Regions from separate parts of the Pseudomonas sp. GNP014 genome, predicted to be linked through region 1. Evidence: predicted binding sites of a transcription regulator. Region 1 holds the regulator's gene; each other region holds the start of a gene.
The links. The regulator FliA, encoded in region 1, starts transcription of late flagellar genes. The targets are predictions, from matches to a motif close to CTAAAGTTTNNNNNNNNNNNGCCGNTAA.

Region 1 (6,991 bases):
GCAGCATTTTGCCCAATGGCTTGATGACCACTTCTTCCTGGCCGACCAGTTGATCGACGACGAAGCCGATCCGCTGGGTGCCCACCGAAAGGATCACCACATGGCCTTCGCGCTGCTCTTCGTGAGCGGCGGAGCTGACCAGCCAGCGCTTGAGGTAGAACAACGGCAACGCCTTGTCCCGCACGATCACCACTTCCTGACCGTCGACGACGTTGGTGGTCGACAGGTCGAGGTGGAAGATTTCGTTGACGTTGACCAGCGGGAACGCGAACGCCTGATTGCCAAGCATCACCATCAGCGTCGGCATGATCGCCAGGGTCAGCGGCACCTTGATGACGATCTTCGAACCCTGGCCCTTGGTCGAGTAGATGTTGATCGAACCGTTGAGCTGGGAAATCTTGGTCTTCACCACGTCCATGCCGACACCGCGGCCGGACACATCGGAGATCTCGGTCTTGGTCGAGAAACCCGGGGCGAAGATCAGGTTGTAGCACTCGGTATCGCTCAGGCGATCGGCCGCGTCCTTGTCCATCACACCGCGTTTTACCGCGATCGAACGCAGGACGTTCGGGTCCATGCCCTTGCCGTCGTCGGAGATCGACAACAGGATGTGGTCGCCTTCCTGCTCGGCCGCCAGCACCACGCGACCGCCACGGGCCTTGCCCGACGCTTCGCGTTCTTCCGGCGACTCGATGCCGTGGTCGACAGCGTTGCGCACCAAGTGGACCAGCGGGTCGGCCAGGGCCTCGACAAGGTTTTTGTCGAGGTCGGTTTCTTCACCCACCAGTTCCAGGTTGATCTCTTTCTTGAGCTGACGCGCGAGGTCGCGAACCAGACGCGGGAAGCGCCCGAAGACCTTCTTGATCGGCTGCATCCGGGTCTTCATCACCGCGGTCTGCAAGTCAGCCGTGACCACGTCGAGGTTCGACACGGCCTTGGACATGGCTTCGTCGCCGCTGTTGAGACCCAGGCGCACCAGGCGGTTACGCACCAGCACCAGCTCGCCGACCATGTTCATGATTTCGTCGAGACGCGCGGTGTCGACTCGCACGGTGGTCTCGGCTTCGCTCGCCGGTTTTTCCGGTGGCGGAGTTGCTGGAGCACGAGCCGGCGCCGGTGCAGCAGCGGCAGCCGGTTTTGGCGTTTCAGCTTTTGGCTCAGGCTTGGCAGCGGCCTTCGGCGCGGCGGCCGGAGCCGCTGCAGCCTTGGCGGCAGGCGCGGCGACTGTCGACGCGGAGCCGGCCGTCGCAGCGCTTGCATCGAACTTGCCTTTGCCGTGCAGCTCGTCGAGCAGCGATTCGAACTCGTGATCGCTGATCAGGTCGCTGCCGGCAGCAGCGGCTACCGGTGCGGCAGGTGCCGCCGGTGCCGAGGCGATCGCCGACTCCAGCGCTTCCACGGCGAAGTTGCCCTTGCCGTGCAACTGATCAAGCAGTGCTTCGAATTCGTCGTCGGTGATGTCCGAGCTGTCGCCCGCCGCTGGGGCCGCAGGCGCTGCCGTCGGTGCAACGGCGTCAGGTGCGAACTGGCCTTTGCCGTGCAACTGATCGAGCAGCGACTCGAACTCGGCATCGGTGATTTCATCGCTGGCGGCCGCTTCGGCAGTTTGCACCGGCGCAGCAACGACCGGGGCTTCGGCTTCGGCCTTGACGGCGTTCAGCGAGTCCAGCAGTTGTTCGAATTCGTTATCGGTGATGTCGCCCGAATCGCCGGAATCGCCTTCGACGACCAGTTCTTCGATCATCTCGGCCACCGGTGAAGCCGGGGCTTCATCGGCCGTTTGCGGCTCGGCCAGACGCGCCAGCGCGGCCAGCAGTTCCGGGGTGGCGGCGGTGATCGGGGCACGTTCACGGACTTCGCTGAACATGCTGTTCACCGCGTCCAGTGCTTCGAGCACCACGTCCATCAGTTCGGCATCAACGCGGCGTTCACCCTTGCGCAGGATGTCGAACACGTTTTCGGCGATGTGACAGCACTCCACCAGCTCGTTGAGCTGAAGGAAGCCGGCGCCCCCTTTTACAGTATGGAAACCGCGAAAAATTGCGTTGAGCAGATCTGCATCATCCGGGCGGCTTTCCAGCTCAACCAGTTGTTCGGACAGTTGCTCAAGAATCTCGCCGGCCTCAACCAGGAAATCCTGAAGGATCTCTTCATCGGCGCCGAAGCTCATTAATGGGGTGCTCCTACAGGTCTAAAAACCTAAAACTCAAAATCCAAGGCTGGATAGCAAATCGTCCACATCGTCCTGACCGGACACAACGTCTTCTCGTTTATCGGCATGAATCTGCGGACCTTCACCCTGCGAGAGATGTTTTTGTGGATCTTTTTCTGCAAGCATCGCGGCGCGGTCATGTTCGATGCCCGCAAAGCGGTCCACCTGACTGGCCATGAGCACGAGTTTGAGCAAATTGCTTTCGACTTCGGTGACCAGTTGGGTCACGCGCTTGATCACCTGACCGGTCAGGTCCTGGTAATCCTGGGCCAGCAGGATGTCGTTGAGGTTGCTCGACACCGCACGGTTGTCCGTGCTGCTGCGCGACAGAAAACCGTCGACCCGACGCGCCAGTTCGCGGAACTCTTCAGCCCCGACCTCGCGACGCATGAAGCGACCCCAATCGGTGCTCAGGGCCTGGGCTTCGTCAGCCAGGCCATTGACCACCGGGGTGGCGCTTTCCACCAGATCCATGGTGCGGTTGGCCGCGGCTTCAGTCAGCTTGACCACATAGCCCAGGCGTTCGGTGGCGTCGGTGATTTGCGACACTTCCTCGGCCTGCGGCATGTGCGGATCAATCTGGAAGTTGACGATCGCACTGTGCAGTTCGCGCGTGAGCTTGCCCACTTCCTGATACAGGCCGCGGTCACGGGTCTGATTGAGCTCATGGATCAGTTGCACAGCGTCGCCGAACCTGCCTTTTTCAAGGCTCTCGACCAGTTCGACCGCGTGTTTTTTCAGGGTCGACTCGAAATCGCCCTGTGAAGATTCGTTATGCTCCATAGCTCCCCCGCGCGTTCATCAGCCGATGCGTTCGAAAATCTTCTCGATTTTTTCTTTCAGCGCCTGAGCCGTGAAAGGTTTGACCACGTAGCCGTTCACACCGGCCTGGGCCGCTTCGATGATCTGCTCACGCTTGGCTTCTGCCGTCACCATCAGCACCGGCAGGTGCTTGAGTTTTTCATCGGCACGCACGTGGCGCAGCAGGTCGATACCGGTCATGCCCGGCATGTTCCAGTCCGTTACCAGAAAGTCGATGCTTCCGCTGTTGAGCACCGGAATGGCAGTGGTGCCATCGTCGGCCTCGACGGTGTTGGTGAACCCCAGATCACGCAGCAGGTTCTTGATGATCCGCCGCATCGTTGAGAAGTCATCAACGATGAGGATTTTCATGTTCTTGTCCAATTCGACCTCCAAGCAGTCTTAAACGCGCCCAGCACCTGGACGCGCCATTTCAATCAATCCGGCGTAGCACTCGAAGACTGTCTGGAGCACAACAGAGCAAGACCGGTGCCGTTCATCACCGCACCAGCCTCGTTCGCAGTGTCCCCACACTGCCTTCAGCGCGCTCGCCACTCCCCCAAACGCCCCCGCAAGCGGGCCGCGCACTGGCTGTGTAACTGGCTGACCCGCGACTCACTGACGCCAAGGACTTCACCGATTTCCTTGAGGTTCAGCTCTTCGTCGTAGTACAGCGCCAACACCAGTCGCTCACGCTCCGGCAAATTGGCAATCGCGTCCGCCAGTGCGGCCTGGAAACGTTCATCTTCCAGATCGCGTGACGGCTCAAGATGAGCACTGGCGCCATCCTCGTGCAGCCCTTCGTGTTCGCCGTCCTGCAACAGGTCGTCGAAACTGAACAGGCGGCTGCCCAGGGTGTCATTCAAAATCCCGTAGTAATCGTCGAGACTCAATTGGAGTTCGGCCGCAACCTCGTGATCTTTAGCATCACGGCCGGTTTTAGCTTCAATTGCCCGAATTGCGTCGCTGACCATACGGGTGTTGCGGTGAACCGAGCGTGGCGCCCAGTCCCCTTTACGGACTTCATCGAGCATCGCGCCGCGGATTCGAATGCCCGCGTACGTTTCGAAACTGGCGCCTTTGCTGGCGTCGTATTTGGTCGAGACTTCGAGCAGACCGATCATGCCGGCCTGAATCAGGTCTTCGACCTGCACACTGGCCGGCAAGCGTGCCAGCAAGTGGTAGGCAATGCGTTTGACCAGTGGCGCGTAACGCTCGATCAACTCGTATTGCGCGTCGCGTGCCGACTTCTTGTAGTAATTCATACCGCTGGCGGTCATAGCACTGGTCCTGCCGTTTGCTGCACGAGGCGCTCGACGAAAAATTCCAGGTGGCCGCGCGGGTTCGCCGGCAGCGGCCAGGTGTCGACCTTCTGGGCGATGGCCTTGAACGCCAGGGCGCACTTGGAACGCGGAAAGGCTTCATAGACCGCACGCTGCTTCTGCACCGCCTTACGCACGCTTTCGTCGTAAGGCACGGCGCCGACGTATTGTAGGGCCACGTCAAGGAAGCGATCCGTGACCTTGGTCAACTTGGCGAACAGGTTGCGCCCTTCCTGCGGGCTCTGGGCCATGTTGGCCAGCACGCGGAAGCGGTTCATGCCGTAATCGCGGTTGAGCAGTTTGATAAGCGCGTAGGCGTCGGTAATGGACGTCGGCTCGTCGCAGACCACCAGCAACACTTCCTGCGCGGCGCGTACAAAACTGACTACCGAGTCACCAATACCCGCAGCGGTGTCGATCACCAGCACGTCGAGATTGTCGCCGATGTCGCTGAACGCCTGAATCAGGCCGGCGTGCTGCGCCGGGCTCAGGTGCACCATGCTCTGGGTGCCGGAAGCGGCCGGCACGATGCGGATCCCGCCGGGGCCCTGCAACAGGACGTCGCGCAGCTCGCAGCGGCCTTCGATCACGTCGGCCAAAGTACGTTTGGGGGTCAGTCCCAGCAGAACGTCGACGTTCGCCAGCCCCAGGTCGGCGTCCAGCAGCATGACCCGACGGCCAAGCTCTGCCAGCGCCAGAGACAAGTTCACTGACACGTTAGTCTTGCCGACGCCACCTTTGCCGCCGGTCACCGCGATCACCTGTACGGGATGCATGCTGCCCATGTTATTTCTTTACCTTGTCTTGCATAGACGGAGGCCACATTACTGGCTGCGCGTTCACAACCGGAACAATGCATGGCAGGCCATCGATGTAGGTACAAAAACTGTTCATGAATACCTCAGCCTACCTGCTTGGTCGGGCTGTGATAGATATCAGCGAACATGTCAGCCATGGCTTCTTCGCTGGGTTCTTCCTGCATTTGCACGCTGACGGCGCGGCTGACCAGTTGATGACGGCGCGGCAGATGCAGATCATCCGGAATCCGTGGGCCATCGGTCAGGTACGCGACCGGCAATTCATGACTGATCGCCAGGCTCAACACTTCGCCAAGGCTGGCCGTTTCATCCAGTTTAGTCAGGATGCACCCGGCAAGCCCGCAACGCTTGTAACTGTGATAAGCGGCGGTTAGAACCTGTTTCTGGCTGGTGGTTGCCAGCACCAGATAATTTTTTGAACGGATACCGCGCCCGGCCAGACTTTCCAGCTGCATGCGCAGGGCCGGATCGCTGGCTTGCAGGCCGGCAGTATCAATCAGCACCACGCGTTTGCGCAGCAACGGATCCAGCGCCTGCACCAGCGACTGGCCCGGATCAACGTGCGTCACCGGCACATTGAGAATCCGCCCGAGGGTCTTGAGCTGTTCCTGTGCACCGATGCGGAAGCTGTCCATGCTCACCAGCGCCACGTTGTGCGCGCCGTATTTGAGCACATAACGCGCGGCCAGTTTGGCCAGCGTGGTGGTCTTGCCCATGCCGGCCGGGCCGACCATCGCAATCACCCCGCCCTCTTCCAGCGGCTCGACTTCCGGCACGGCAATCATCCGCGCCAGATGCGCGAGCAACATGCGCCAGGCCTGACGCGGCTCTTCGATATCGGTGATCATCGACAGCAGATCGCGCGACAGCGGGCCGGACAGGCCGATGCGCTGCAGACGGCGATACAGATTGGCCTGCGCCGGGCGGCTGCCTTGCAGCTGATTCCAGGCCAGGGTGCCAAGCTGCACTTCCATCAGTTCGCGCAGGCTGTTCAATTCGAAGCGCATCGAGTCCAGCGCACGCGGGTCGACACCGCCGGAGGACTGCGCAGGTGCCGGGGCCGGACGCGCCGGAGCGGTGTAGGCCGGCTCGCTCAACGGTTCGGCAGCAGTCAGCGGCAGGCCGGCCGTCAACGGCAGCCCGGCGAACAACTGGCGATTGGTATTGCCGTCGGCTTCGCCACGCAGGCTCAGTTCGGCCTGGGCGGTGACGATGCGCGATTGGGTCTTGCGCAGCTCGTCTTCGAGTTCCATGTTCGGAACCCGAGGCGCCAGCGCCGACAATTTGTAATCCAGCGCCGCCGTCAGCTCGACGCCGCCGGCAATGCGGCGGTTGCCAATGATGGCGGCATCAGCGCCCAGCTCATCACGAACCAGCTTCATGGCCTGACGCATATCGGCGGCGAAAAAACGCTTAACTTGCATAAACCACTACCTCAGCCGTTGGGCCCTACTGTCGCAACGATGGTCACTTGCTTGTTGTCCGGAATTTCCTGGTAGGCCAGCACATGCAATCCAGGGACTGCCAGGCGACCAAAGCGCGAGAGCATCGCGCGTATCGGGCCGGCTACCAAGAGGATCACCGGCTGACCTTGCATTTCCTGACGCTGCGCCGCTTCGATCAACGAACGCTGCAGCTTCTCGGCCATGCTCGGCTCCAGCAGAACGCCCTCTTCCGAGCCTTGTCCTGCCTTCTGCAGACTATTGAGCAATATTTGTTCCAACCTTGGCTCCAGGGTGATCACAGGCAGCTCGGACTCAGTGCCTACAATGCTTTGGACGATGGCGCGAGAAACGCCAACCCGGACCGCAGCCACCAATGCGGCGGTATCTTGACTC
Region 2 (6,991 bases), 1.2 Mb from region 1:
CGAAATACACCTCGGGGCGCAGCAACTCCAGCAGTTGCAGGCGATTGTCGCTGGGGGTGAGCAACTGATTGAGTTCGCCCAGGCCTTGATACAACTGGCGGGCGGTTTCGCCGATGTTGGCCTTGGGCAGGCCGGCGATCCAGCGCTTGAAGTCGCGCGGGGAGGCTTCGCAAAACGACAGGCGCGATTGCGTCGGGGCAGGGGCGCGAAGTGGCGGCGGGGCGATGGTCTGGCTCATGCCAAAAACCATAGCAGTAAAAAACGGGGTCTGTCGCGACGGCAAACCCTGTAAGAGCCTTCGGTAGCTCCTACAGGGAGAGCGCGGAGATATCAGGCCGTTGGCAGTGCCAGAGCCTGGCCCATTTGTACTGGCGAACCGGCGACCAGTTCTTCAGCCCATTTCACTTGATCCGGCCCGAACAGCACGATTGCGGTCGAACCCAGCTTGAAGCGGCCCAGTTCGGCGCCTTTTTCCAGATGGATCGGTGCGCGGGCGGCTTCGTCGTAGCGGAAGGTTTTCAGCTCGCGCTTCGGCGGGGTGACCAGACCGGCCCACACGGTTTCGATCGAAGCGACGATCATCGCGCCGACCAGCACCACGGCCATCGGCCCGCGCTCGGTGTCGAAGATGCACGCCACACGCTCGTTGCGGGCGAACAGCTCCGGAACGTTTTCCGCGGTGGTCTGGTTGACCGAGAAGATCCGGCCCGGGATGTAGACCATCTCGCGCAGGGTGCCGGCCAGCGGCATGTGCACGCGGTGGTAGTCCTTCGGCGACAGGTAGATGGTGGCGAAATCGCCGCCCATGAACGGAGCAGCATTGGCCGTATCACCGCCGAGCAGTTCCAGCACGCTGAAGCTGTGGCCCTTGGCCTGGAACACCCGACCGTGTTCGATCGGGCCGAGCTGGCTGACCGCACCGTCGGCCGGGCTGAGGATCGCGCCCGGAGTTTCGTCCAGCGGACGTGCGCCGTCTTTCAGTGCACGGGTGAAGAACGCGTTGAAGTGCTCGTAAGCGGTCAGGTCTTCGACCAGTGCTTGCGACATGTCCACCTGATAACGCTTGGCGAACCACTGGGTGAAGGCATTCTTGAACCAGCGCACGCGGCACTCGGCAATGCAGCCGGCCAGGCGCGACAGCAGGTGATGAGGCAGCAGGTACTGGCTGAGGATAAACAGACGCTCTTTCATTAGTTGTCCTTAAAAACCTTGAATCTCGACAGGCGTGTCAGGGTGGTTGCCCCATTCGCCCCAGGAACCGGCGTAGCCCTTGACCCGCGGATAACCGAGGGACTTGGCCACCAGATATGTGAAGCCCGACCGGTGATGGGTCTGGCAGTGGGTAATGATTTCTTTGTCCTTGGTGATCCCGAGGTCTTCGAGGATCTGCGGCATGTCCGTGCGAATGCGCAACTGGCGTGCCTTGTCCATGCCGGCGGTCCATTCGAAGTTGACCGCGCCCGGAATGTGTCCACCCTTGGCCGCCAGCACCTTCTCACCGGAATACTCCAGCGGCCCGCGCGCATCCCAGATCGCCAGATCGGCGGCGCCGAGCCGGCTTTGCAGGTATTCGCGAGTGGCGGTCGGTTCTTCGTGCAGGGTCAGCGCCACCGGGCCGCCGACGGCGGGAGGTATCTGGATCGACATCGGCATGCCGGCTTCCAGCCACGCCGGCAAGCCGCCGTCGACGTAGTGGTAGTTGTCGTGACCAATCACGTCGAGCAGCCAGATGAAACGCCCGGCCCAGCCGCCGCCCTCGTCGTCATAGACCACGTAGACCGCGTCCTTGCGATGGCCTAGTTCACCGAACAGCGCCTCCAGGTCGGCCTTGGCCGGCAGCAATCCCGGTGCTGGCGGCTGACCGAGCTGGGTGCGTTTCGGGTCGACAAAACGTGCGCCGGGAAGGTGACCTTCGGCATAGCGGGCAGGGCTGGTCAGATCCACCAGAATCAGTTCAGGGGAATCGAGACGCGGGAGCAGGTCGCTCGGCTCGATGACGAGCGGCAAGCCAGAGAAGTCAGACATGTGAGGTCTCCAGAGCACAAAGGGGGGGATTGTAGCGCAGCCTCATCGGCCACGGCTGCTAAAGCTGTGCAGGGCTTTTTCGATGCACTGCGCGGTTTTGCCGAACGCCTGCGCGGTGATGTCGGCGAACGGCCCGCCGCCCTGGTCGGCCACGACGATCATGATCACCCGGCCATTGTTGACCAGTGAGCGCAGGAACAAATGTTCGCCGCGAAACAGCGAGCGCAGGCCCGGCGGCAACAACGCGGAAAATTGTGCATTGTTCTCGGGGTTGATCCGCACCTGTGCCTGCTGCGCCAGCAGGCGCTGCAACACCTTGCTCTGGCTGACAACGAAATTCAGCGCGGCGGCGTCTTTCGGCAAACCGAAAGTCTGGTGCACGCGCAGATTGGACTGCGTGCGATCGGCCATCAGGATCATCACCCGGCGCATGCCGCTGGCGACCAGAGCATCGCGGGCAGCGACTGTCAGGCTCATGGCATTGGTGAAGCGGCTCGGTTCGGCGAGCAATTCGGCACATTGCCGGCGCCACTGACTCAGGTCTTCAGCGGACGGCGCGGCGGCAGGCAGCATGCCCGCCGGCAAACGGTGCGTGCCCCACGGCCACAACAGCGACACCGCCGGGTGCCACAGGTCCGGCATCGCATGGTGGCGTGCGCTGTTGGCGGCTTGTTGGTGCAACTGCTGTTGCACTTCATCCATCGAGATTTGCAGATACAGGCTGGTCAGGTACTGCCAGCGCTCACTGTGCGGACTGTCCCAGGCCTGTTGCGCCGATAACGCCAGACCGTTGGCCAGCAGCACGGTGTTGGCCGGCTGATTGAGCCAGCGACGCAGGGTCGGATCGTCATCCAGGCGATTCTGCTGGCGCAACGGGTGTTCGCTGTCGCGGGCGATGCGCAGCACTTTGACCAGTTCGCGCTGTTCGCTGAGCAGCAATTTATAGCCTTGCTGCACCCAGATCGGCAGGTGCCAGACTTGCACCAGCGCCTCGGCGATCTTCAGCAGGCGCACGCCAAACAGTTGCTTCTCGACCACCGGAGCCGATTCGCCCTTGTGGATCACCCGCAATTCCCATTCTTCGAGCAACTCGGGAAACTTCAGCGCCAGTGGCCATAACGGCGAGAGAAACAACAGGCTGCCCCAATGGATGTCCTGCCACAGTCGCGCCAGGCGGCTGGCGAAAAAACCATTGGCCTGTTGCGTGGCGTGCTGGCTGATCATTTGCAGTTGGCGCAGGGCCTTGGGGATCTGCATCTGCGGTTGGGCCGGCAAGCGCGCCAGCAGTTCTTCGGTGCGCGCCAGACCCAGACGGTTGATCGCCACCTCGAGGTTTTCCGCCGGTGCGGACATGGTGCCATGGGTGTGACGATTCGCCTCACGGATGATGCTCAAGGCCAGCGCCGGGCTGTCCTGCATCAGCTCGGCGATGTCGCGTAGCGAGCTGCGGTTGTCACGGATCGCGCGGCACACTTTGTCGTGAGCCTCTTGCGGCACGGGCAGGAGCACGCCATCGAGCAACTTTACCCAGCCCTCGAGGGTGGTCGGTTTTGCGTGTGGGACGTTCGTTTCATTAGCCATGTCTGGACGAGATCTTCACTGACTGTAGACGCGCCCGGCATGGGCTAAATTGGCTTTTCGCCTGAACTGGCTATAGTCTGGCGCAGTTTTGCCGATAAGTAGAAGAAGAGATTTTTTAACTTCCGAATATGACCTTGAACCCGACTTAAATAAGTACTTTCTACCTATGGCTAAAATTATCGGCATCATCGTCGTATTCGCGAGCGTGCTCGGCGGATACGTGCTCTCCCACGGCAAAATTGCCGCCCTGATCCAGCCCTTCGAGGTGATGATCATCGGTGGTGCGGCCCTCGGTGCATTCCTGCAGGCCAACCCCAGTTACATGACGATGCACGTGCTCAAGAAATCCCTGAGCATGTTCAGTTCGCGCTTCAGCCACACGTTCTATCTGGAAGTGCTGGGCCTGATCTACGAGATCCTCAACAAGAGCCGCCGCGAAGGCATGATGGCCATCGAGGGCGACATCGAAGACGCCGCCGCGAGCCCGATCTTCGCCAAGTACCCGGCCGTGCTCAAAGACGAGCGCATGACCGCATTCATCTGCGATTACCTGCGCATCATGTCCTCCGGCAACATGGCTCCGCATGAGCTGGAAGGCCTGTTCGACATGGAACTCTACAGCCTCAAGGAAGACCTCGAGCACCCGTCCCATGCGGTGAACGGCATCGCCGACGCCATGCCGGGTTTCGGTATCGTCGCGGCGGTACTGGGTATCGTGGTGACCATGGCTTCGCTGGGTGAAGGCGATCAGAAATCCATCGGTCTGCACGTGGGTGCGGCACTGGTCGGTACCTTCTTCGGTATTCTCGCGGCCTACGGTTTCTTCGGTCCGTTGGCGCACTCCCTGGCTCACGATGCCAAGGAAGAGCTGAACGTCTATGAAGCGATCAAAGCCTCGCTGGTGGCTTCCGCTTCCGGCATGCCGCCATCGCTGGCGGTCGAGTTTGGTCGCAAGGTGCTGTACCCGGCCCACCGTCCAAGCTTTGCCGAGCTGGAACAAGCCGTTCGCGGTCGTTAAGTCATGGAAAATAACCAGCCGATAATCATCAAGCGCGTCAAGCGCATCGCCGGCGGGCATCACGGCGGGGCGTGGAAAATCGCCTTCGCCGACTTCGCCACGGCGATGATGGCGTTCTTCCTGGTGTTGTGGCTGCTGTCCACCGCCACACCGGAACAGAAGATCGCCATCGCCGGTTACTTCAAGGACCCGGTCGGCTTCTCCGAAAGCGGCACGCCATACATCATTGATCTGGGCGGCACGCCGACTCTCGCGCCGGAAAACACCCTCAACCCCGAAGTGAAGTCGCAGCCGCAACCGGACAAGGTCACGGTCGACACCGAGCAGGTCGAAGGCATGGCCGAGCAGGTCGAGAAAGAACGCCTGGAGCTGTTGCTGCAAGAGCTGCAGAACAAGGTCGACGAGAACCCGCAACTGCAGAAATTCAAGGATCAGATCCTGTTCGAGATCACCCCGAACGGCTTGCGCATCCAGATCATGGACGCCGAAAACCGGCCGATGTTCGACTCGGGCTCGGCGCGTCTGAAGCCGTACTTCGAAGACATCCTGCTGGCCATGGCCGACACCATCAAAGCGGTGCCGAACAAGATCAGCATCAGCGGCCACACCGACGCCAAGCCGTACACCGGCACCGGCGATTTCGGTAACTGGGAGCTCTCGGCCAACCGCGCCAACGCCGCCCGGCGTGCCTTGGTTGCCGGTAGCTATCCGGAGTCGCAGGTGGCGCGGGTGGTGGGTTATGCCTCGTCGGCATTGTTCGACAAGGAAAACCCGTTCAACCCGGTCAACCGTCGCATCGACATTGTGGTCCTGACCAAGAAGGCTCAGGCAGCCATCGAAGGGGCGCAAGGTGCCGATCCGGCCAAGCCGGCGGATGACAGCCAGAACGGTAACGCTCCGGCGACACCGGTCGATCCGAACGCGCTGCCGGCGGATCAGCAACCGGTGCCGGCGCACGAACTGCGCGAACGGCTCAACCTGTTCGACGACGCCGCGCCGAAACCGGCCGCGCCGGGAACTGCGCCGCCGGCACCCGCTGCGCCACCGGCCACTGCACCGGCTGTCGCGCCGAAGCAGTAACCGACAAAAAGCCACGGCCACCGTGGCTTTTTGGTTTCTGCCTGCGTCGCAATGAGCAGTCGCAGTTATCGCATTCACGGAAGATCAGTTATGGAAAGACTCAAAGCCTATTTTCAACGGCACGGCAACGCACCTTTCAAATTTGGTGAGGGGCGGGTCAGTGGCTATATTTCAGCCACCCTCGGGCTGTTGAGCCTGCTGGCGGTGCTCTGTTTCCTGTTTCCTGAATGGCTGACCACCGCCGAACTGCGCAAGGTCTATGACGAGCAGTTCGCACGCACCACGCTGTTGCTCGGGCTGGTGCTGTCGTTCAGCCTCGGCACCCTGAACATCCTGCTCAACAAGCGCAAGCGCCTGGGGATTACCGGGCTGGTCGCATCGGGGCTGGCGGTGTTCCTCGGCGGCACCAACGTGCAAGTCAGCGAAATCGGGCAGACCCCTTACTCGCTGGGTCTGGACTGGTTCGTCCTGGCGCTGCTGGTGTCGGCGATCGTCTTCATTCCTTTGGAAAAGCTCTATTCCAAGGACCCCGAGCAAAACATCCTGCGCCCGCACTGGCGCACCGACCTGACCTATTTTTTCGTCAGCCACATGCTGGTGCAGTTCATCCTGATTTTCATCACCGCCTCGTCGGGTTACATCGCCGGTTGGGCGGTGTCGCCGGGGTTGCAGGCCAGCGTCCAGAGCCTGCCACTGGTGGTGCAGTTCCTGCTCGCGGTGCTGGTGGCGGATCTCGGCCAGTATTGGCTGCATCGTCTCTACCATGTGGTGCCATTTCTGTGGCGTATCCACGCGGTGCATCACTCCAGCACCCACATGGACTGGCTTGCCGGTTCGCGCGTGCACTTCATCGAAATCCTGCTGACCCGCACCGGCGTACTGGTGCCGCTGATGCTGCTGGGGTTCGCGCCTCAGGCGTTGAATGCCTACGTGATTCTGGTCGGTGTTCAAGCGGTACTTGCCCACGCCAACGTGCGAATCAATGGTGGCTGGCTGAACTACCTGATCGTCCTGCCGCGTTATCACCACTGGCACCATGCCCGGCACAAGGACTACATCTACAAGAACTACGCGATCCACACGCCGTTGGTGGACATGCTGTTCGGCACGTTCAAGCTGCCGCCGAAAGAGTGGCCGGTGCGTTATGGCGTATTTGGCAAGGAGCTGCCGGGCGGGATCGTGCGTCAGCATCTGTATGCGTTTCGCAAGCCTGAGCCGAAGTAGGCCAGGTGGACAGCAAAAGCCCCGAATGTTCGGGGCTTTTTTGTGTCTGGTGGGGTTAGAAGC
Region 3 (6,991 bases), 3.2 Mb from region 1:
CAATATCCGGCATCTGGTCGCGAGCAAGTTGCAATGCATCCACACCGTTATCAGTTTCCGCGATGACTTCATAGCCATGACGTTCCATCAGCATACGTACCGCAAGACGAATGACGGGGTGATCATCCACGATCAGCACTTTATTCATGGGCAAGTCCAGTTTCGCTGTTCGAATTTTTTGAACACGCACAATATCCCAGCCACTTGTCCCGTGGCATGCCAAGTTTCACACGCACTTGCATCCAGAGACATTCCCTACAGCCAATGAGGATAAATCCCACAAAAATCCTTTCCTCATCTAAAAATCCGACGCCTCAACGGACACTCTCGGCTTGAATCTGTAACGGCGTGCGCTGCTTGCCAGCCAGCGCTGCGCTAGCAACGCGAGCGTCTGTCGTGGCAGGCATCACACTCCGCATCGCAGCATATAGAAATAAAAAGTTATGGTGCCCGCCACTTAAAACAGCCGCGTATCGTCAATAACTTACAAACATTCAGAGCACGGGTATTTATACTTCGGAAAATAATTTTGTTATAACCAAGAGCAAGCCCTTGCAACAAAAAAGCCGCCAACAACTCACAAAACAATGAAAACCTACAACCACAAGAGCACGATCATGTTAAAAATCAAGAGCAGAATTACCAACCCGATGACGGTCATCGCTATATTCGCAGCCATTTCGGAAACATCGGCTGCTGTGTCCCTGCCATTTCTTGGCAATGAAGATCGTGAGTTTTACGTGTGATTTCTCGTCATATTCCCGTTCTACTTGTTATTTCTTTTCTTTCTGACTTTAAACTTCAACCACCGCTCACTGTATTCCCCATCCGACTTCAATAAAGATGAAAGCTTTTTAAAAGCCATAGAAAACAGCGAGCGCAACTCCAGACGAAATCCATCTTCGCGAGAACTGCGTGCCCAAGGTATTTCAGGGTTTTCAAGTTGCATACTGTCCGGTCACCCTCAAACCAGCCCATGCAAGGACAAGTGCAGAGCCCACAACGTGGCCGATCCGCCGTCAGGTGACAGCGTATCCTCGGGACCTGTTGTTCAGCACATCATTCAGTTGACCACGGCCCTACGCAGCCTGCACATGATCGACATACGGAATCTCGACACGACGAAAGAGATCACGGCGATTCTGGAAAAAATCCACCACACCGACAAAAAAACCGACCGGGTCATCGTCCTTATAAGCAATCATGTGTCGGATGTTTTCCTGACACAAAACGCGTTACTGCCGATCAAACCGGCGAAGAAGGACACGGGCGCGACGCCCTATATTGTTTACAACGTGTGCTCACAAGCGATCACGCTGTTGGGGCGGGTTTGAAGGATGGAGCACGTCCATTGCGAGAGTGCGCCAGAGATCGCCCGATACGCGCAAGACACAGCATTCAATAAAAAAGGCGGGCCTGTCTTAACGACAAGCCCGCCTTTTCATTGCACAGCGTTCTGAAAGAATCAGAACAACTTGCGACCCTTGTTGGCCGCAATGCGCATGCGCAGCGCGTTGAGCTTGATGAAGCCCGCCGCGTCGGCCTGGTTGTAAGCACCGCCGTCTTCTTCGAAGGTCGCGATGTTGGCATCGAACAGCGAATCGTCGGACTTGCGGCCAGTCACGATGACGTTGCCCTTGTACAGCTTCAGACGAACCACACCGTTCACGTTGACCTGCGAAGCGTCGATCATCTGTTGCAGCATCAGACGCTCAGGGCTCCACCAGTAGCCGGTGTAGATCAGGCTGGCGTATTTCGGCATCAGCTCGTCTTTGAGGTGAGCGACTTCGCGGTCCAGGGTGATCGACTCGATGGCGCGGTGAGCGCGCAGCATGATGGTGCCGCCCGGGGTTTCGTAGCAACCACGGGACTTCATGCCGACATACCGGTTTTCGACGATGTCGAGACGACCGATACCGTGAGCGCCACCGATCTTGTTCAGCGTTGCCAATACGGTGGCCGGGGTCATTTCGACGCCGTCCAGCGCAACGATGTCGCCGTTACGGTAGGTCAGTTCCAGGTATTGCGGGGTGTCGGGAGCCTTCTCCGGGGAGACGGTCCAGCGCCACATGTCTTCTTCGTGCTCGGTCCAGGTGTCTTCCAGCACGCCGCCTTCATAGGAGATGTGCAGCAGGTTGGCATCCATCGAGTACGGGGATTTTTTCTTGCCGTGACGCTCGATCGGGATCGCGTGCTTCTCGGCGTAGTCCATCAGTTTCTCGCGGGACAACAGGTCCCACTCACGCCAAGGAGCAATCACTTTCACGCCTGGCTTGAGTGCGTAGGCACCCAGTTCGAAACGCACCTGGTCGTTACCCTTGCCGGTAGCGCCATGGGAAATGGCGTCGGCGCCGGTTTCGTTGGCGATTTCGATCAGACGTTTGGCGATCAGCGGGCGTGCGATGGAAGTACCCAGCAGGTACTCGCCTTCGTAAACGGTGTTGGCGCGGAACATCGGGAACACGAAATCACGCACGAACTCTTCGCGCAGATCGTCGATGTAGATTTCTTTGACGCCCATGGCCTGAGCCTTGGCGCGGGCCGGCTCGACCTCTTCGCCTTGACCGAGATCAGCGGTGAACGTCACCACTTCACAGTTATAAGTATCCTGCAGCCACTTGAGGATCACCGAAGTGTCCAGGCCGCCGGAATACGCCAGAACGACCTTGTTTACGTCCGCCATGCCATCACTCCACGGGGTTCTACGGAAAGCCGAGGAGTCTACCGCTCAAACGCGATAATTTACAGAGGCGCGACAGCTTAAGACGACAAAGCGACAGATTCTGTCGAGAGCGCGACGATGACCGGCGGGTCAGGAAGTTGCTGCAGTGCTGGCTGGCGTGCTGGCCTGGGGCGCCGGTACGGAGGGCGTTGCCACCCGGGCCAGTTTCACCGCTACCCGACGATTCTTCGCCCGGTTGGCCGCATTGGTGTTGGGCACCAGCGGGTATTGCTCACCGTGGAACCGCACGGTGATCTGCGATTCGGCGATGCCGTTGGCCTTGAAGAAATCCACCACCGCCAATGCGCGACGACGCGACAACTCGCGATTGGTCAGGCGGTTGCCGCTGTTGTCCGAATGGCCATCGAGCTCGATGTGATTGACCGTCGGATCAGCCTTCATGTACTCCAGCATCACTTGCAGCTTGGCCTTGGCAGCAGCGTCCAGATCCGTGCCTTCGCCGGGGAAGCCGATCTGCGACTGCTTGATCTGATCGAAATTCTGCGGCAGCAACTTCGCCACACAGGTCTGGTAGTCGTTGAACGCCTTGCTGAACTTGACGGGCAGCAGGCGCACTTCAGACACCCGGCCATCGCCGGACGCACGGCGCACCACCGGGCTGCGACCGTCGAGCAAACCGTTGATCAGCCCGCCGGCCTGAGACTGCGAACTGTTGAACAGCACGTTGCCAGTTCCGATCCGGACGCTGCCCAGATAGATGTCGTTACGCCCCGGCTGCCACGGCGCGGCCGCCGCGAGCAAGGTCGCCGAACCGCCGCCGAGCATGGCGTTGTAGGCATTCAGACGAAAAATCGCCTGCTCGCCGGCCTTGCGCACGAACTGGCCCGAGCCGAAATCGGTGATCGGCTGGGTCAGACGGCACTCGAACTTGTCACCCTCGACCGTCCACTCAATGTTCTCCAGACGCGTCTGGTAGGTGAGCGCCATCGCGGGGAGGCTGGCAAACACACTGAGCAAGGCTAAATATCGCTGGCGCACGGGAGGCTCCATTGGCTTCTGTAACACAAAGACCGATTCACACTATGTTTACGGCATACCTTCGGGATATCGGAAGGTTCCGGCAAAACTTGATAGCGAGTGCCTGCAAGAGTCTTTTCCGGTAGCATTCCCCTCAGTTTGACCCGCCTGGAATTCCCTCATGTCCGACCGCCTGACCCTGCTGCGTCCCGACGACTGGCACATTCATCTTCGCGATGGTGCCGTGTTGACCAATACCGTTGCCGATGTTGCGCGCACCTTTGGCCGCGCAATCATCATGCCCAACCTGGTACCACCGGTGCGCAACGCCGCTGAAGCCGACGGCTATCGCCAGCGGATTCTCGCCGCCCGCCCGGCCGGCAGTCGCTTCGAACCGCTGATGGTGCTGTACCTCACCGACCGCACCCAGCCCGAAGAAATTCGTGAAGCCAAGGCCAGCGGTTTCGTGCATGCCGCCAAACTGTACCCGGCCGGCGCGACCACCAACTCCGATTCCGGCGTAACCAGCATCGACAAGATCTTCCCAGTGCTGGAAGCGATGGCTGAAGTCGGCATGCCGTTGCTGATCCACGGTGAAGTCACGCGTGGCGATGTCGACGTCTTCGACCGCGAAAAGATTTTCATTGATGAGCACATGCGCCGTGTGGTCGAGCGTTTCCCGACGCTCAAAGTGGTGTTCGAACACATCACCACCGGCGACGCCGTGCAGTTCGTCAACGAGGCTTCGGCCAACGTCGGCGCGACCATCACCGCGCATCACCTGCTGTACAACCGCAACCACATGCTGGTGGGCGGAATTCGGCCGCACTTCTATTGCCTGCCGATCCTCAAGCGCAATACGCACCAGGAAGCCCTGCTCGACGCCGCCACCAGCGGCAGCGCAAAGTTCTTCCTCGGCACCGACTCGGCGCCGCACGCCCAGCACGCCAAGGAAGCCGCCTGCGGCTGCGCTGGCTGCTACACCGCGTACGCCGCCATCGAGTTGTATGCTGAAGCCTTCGAACAGCGCAATGCGCTGGACAAGCTCGAAGCCTTCGCCAGCCTCAACGGCCCGCGCTTCTACGGCCTGCCGGCGAACACCGACCGCATCACCCTGGTTCGCGAAGAATGGACCGCCCCGACCAGCCTGCCGTTTGGCGAGCTGAACGTTATCCCGCTGCGCGCCGGTGAAAAACTGCGCTGGCGCCTGCTGGAGGAACACGCGTGAGTGAAGACCATTTCGACGATGAACTGGACGGTCAAGGTGGCGGCGGTTCCCGTCACCCGATGGCAGCACGCTTTCGCGGTTACCTGCCGGTTGTCGTCGACGTAGAAACCGGTGGCTTCAACTCGGCCACCGATGCGTTGCTGGAGATTGCCGCGACCACCATCGCCATGGATGAAAAGGGTTTCGTTTATCCGGATCACACCTACTTCTTCCGTGTCGAGCCATTCGAAGGCGCCAACATCGAAGCGGCGGCGCTGGAGTTCACCGGGATCAAGCTCGATCACCCGTTGCGCATGGCCGTCAGCGAAGAAACCGCGCTGACCGACATCTTCCGTGGCATTCGCAAGGCATTGAAGGCCAATGGCTGCAAGCGGGCGATCCTGGTCGGCCACAACAGCAGCTTCGACCTTGGCTTCCTGAATGCGGCCGTTGCGCGCCTGGACATGAAGCGCAACCCGTTTCATCCGTTCTCCAGTTTCGACACGGCAACACTGGCCGGTCTGGCTTACGGTCAAACCGTATTGGCCAAGGCCTGTCAGGCGGCCGATATCGACTTCGACGGTCGTGAAGCGCACTCGGCACGTTACGACACCGAGAAAACCGCTGAACTGTTCTGCGGGATCGTAAACCGCTGGAAACAGATGGGCGGCTGGGAAGACTTCGACGACTGATCCTCGTCGGGCAAATCCCGCACACAAAAAAACCGGCCACGCAGGCCGGTTTTTTTGTACCTGAACGTTGCGCCTTACAGGGCAGCAGCGTTCTCGGTCAGGTAAGCCGCAACGCCTTCTGGCGAAGCGTTCATGCCTTTGTCGCCTTTCTTCCAGTTGGCAGGGCAGACTTCGCCGTGCTCTTCGTGGAATTGCAGAGCGTCAACCAGACGGATCAGCTCTTCCATGTTACGGCCCAGCGGCAGGTCGTTGACGATCTGCGAGCGGACAACGCCCTTGTCGTCGATCAGGAACGCGCCACGGAAAGCCACACCGCCTTCGGATTCAACGTCGTAGGCTTTAGCGATGTCGTGCTTCATGTCGGCAGCCATGGTGTATTTCACCTGGCCGATGCCGCCATTGTTGACCGGGGTGTTACGCCAGGCGTTGTGGGTGAAGTGCGAGTCGATCGACACGGCGATCACTTCAACGTTGCGTGCCTTGAAGTCAGCCATGCGGTTGTCCAGAGCGATCAGCTCGGACGGGCAGACGAAGGTGAAGTCCAGTGGGTAGAAGAACACCAGGCCGTATTTGCCTTTGATGGCCGAGGACAGGGTGAAGCTGTCAACGATCTCGCCATTGCCGAGTACGGCCGGGACGGTAAAGTCAGGGGCTTGTTTGCCTACGAGTACGCTCATTGATATCTCCTGGTGTAAAGACTTGAAGTTCAGGGTCCGGGCCAGCCTGCCACCCTCAGGCGACAGCCCTGTGACACGAACCCCCTTCGCAAGGGCCGACCATCATACACTGCGTTTTTGGCCTGTCCTCAACGGTTTTTAGCGAAAGCGGATAATGGCGCTGCATTTCCGGGGCCAGACAAATCGCCATTAATCACCGTTCGTCAGTCATCCGCATTTCCAGTGAAAACCATTCAGAAAGCACTTTGACAATCATTCTCGTTAACATTAAGATCCATCGCAATTGAGTCACAACCAGCGACGGTTCTCACTTATGTATGTTTGCCTCTGCACTGGCGTCACCGACGGACAGATCCGCGATGCGATCTATGAAGGTTGCTGCAGCTACAAAGAAGTCCGCCAGGCCACTGGCGTCGCCAGCCAATGCGGCAAATGTGCGTGCCTTGCCAAGGAAGTCGTTCGCGAAACCCTGACCAAGCTGCAAACAGCCCAGGCTGCGATCCCCTACCCTGTTGAATTTACAGCGGCATAATCACTCCCCTATTTCGAAAAACCGGACATATGTCCGGTTTTTTTATGCCTGCAAATCAATCGGTTAGGCGCTAGACGCGGAACACAAACATTCTTATTCAGATTTAATTTCATTTATTATTCAATAACTTAGGTTTGACACTTATAAATACCAAGCTCAAACTCCGCCTTATATACAGCTATT

Region 2: a site for FliA is predicted at 3,677-3,704, ahead of motA (flagellar motor stator protein MotA). Genes of this name have one in related genera too.
Region 3: a site for FliA is predicted at 3,788-3,815, ahead of ACXX9E_RS27765 (flagellar protein MotY). Genes of this name have one in related genera too.

Annotation. Positions count from the first base shown of each region.
Region 1 covers NZ_JBTGUS010000001.1:3,002,747-3,009,737, reverse strand. The annotation lists gene ACXX9E_RS13520 (chemotaxis protein CheA) at 1-2,170, opposite strand, end outside; gene ACXX9E_RS13515 (protein phosphatase CheZ) at 2,207-2,995, opposite strand; gene ACXX9E_RS13510 (chemotaxis response regulator CheY) at 3,014-3,385, opposite strand; gene fliA (RNA polymerase sigma factor FliA) at 3,553-4,293, opposite strand; gene fleN (flagellar synthesis regulator FleN) at 4,290-5,120, opposite strand; gene flhF (flagellar biosynthesis GTPase FlhF) at 5,237-6,577, opposite strand; gene flhA (flagellar biosynthesis protein FlhA) at 6,589-6,991, opposite strand, start outside.
Region 2 covers NZ_JBTGUS010000001.1:1,801,051-1,808,041, forward strand. The annotation lists gene ACXX9E_RS08125 (cyclic-di-GMP receptor FimW-related protein) at 1-238, opposite strand, end outside; gene asd (archaetidylserine decarboxylase) at 331-1,191, opposite strand; gene rhdA (thiosulfate sulfurtransferase) at 1,201-2,025, opposite strand; gene ACXX9E_RS08140 (HDOD domain-containing protein) at 2,068-3,606, opposite strand; gene motA (flagellar motor stator protein MotA) at 3,773-4,624, shown strand; gene motB (flagellar motor protein MotB) at 4,628-5,704, shown strand; gene ACXX9E_RS08155 (sterol desaturase family protein) at 5,795-6,928, shown strand; gene ACXX9E_RS08160 (toll/interleukin-1 receptor domain-containing protein) at 6,984-6,991, opposite strand, start outside.
Region 3 covers NZ_JBTGUS010000001.1:6,167,231-6,174,221, forward strand. The annotation lists gene ACXX9E_RS27745 (response regulator transcription factor) at 1-148, opposite strand, end outside; partial or broken gene ACXX9E_RS27750 (hypothetical protein) at 618-890, shown strand; gene ACXX9E_RS27755 (hypothetical protein) at 1,005-1,334, shown strand; gene ACXX9E_RS27760 (argininosuccinate synthase) at 1,466-2,683, opposite strand; gene ACXX9E_RS27765 (flagellar protein MotY) at 2,813-3,721, opposite strand; gene pyrC (dihydroorotase) at 3,882-4,928, shown strand; gene rnt (ribonuclease T) at 4,925-5,599, shown strand; gene ACXX9E_RS27780 (peroxiredoxin) at 5,674-6,276, opposite strand; gene ACXX9E_RS27785 (bacterioferritin-associated ferredoxin) at 6,590-6,808, shown strand.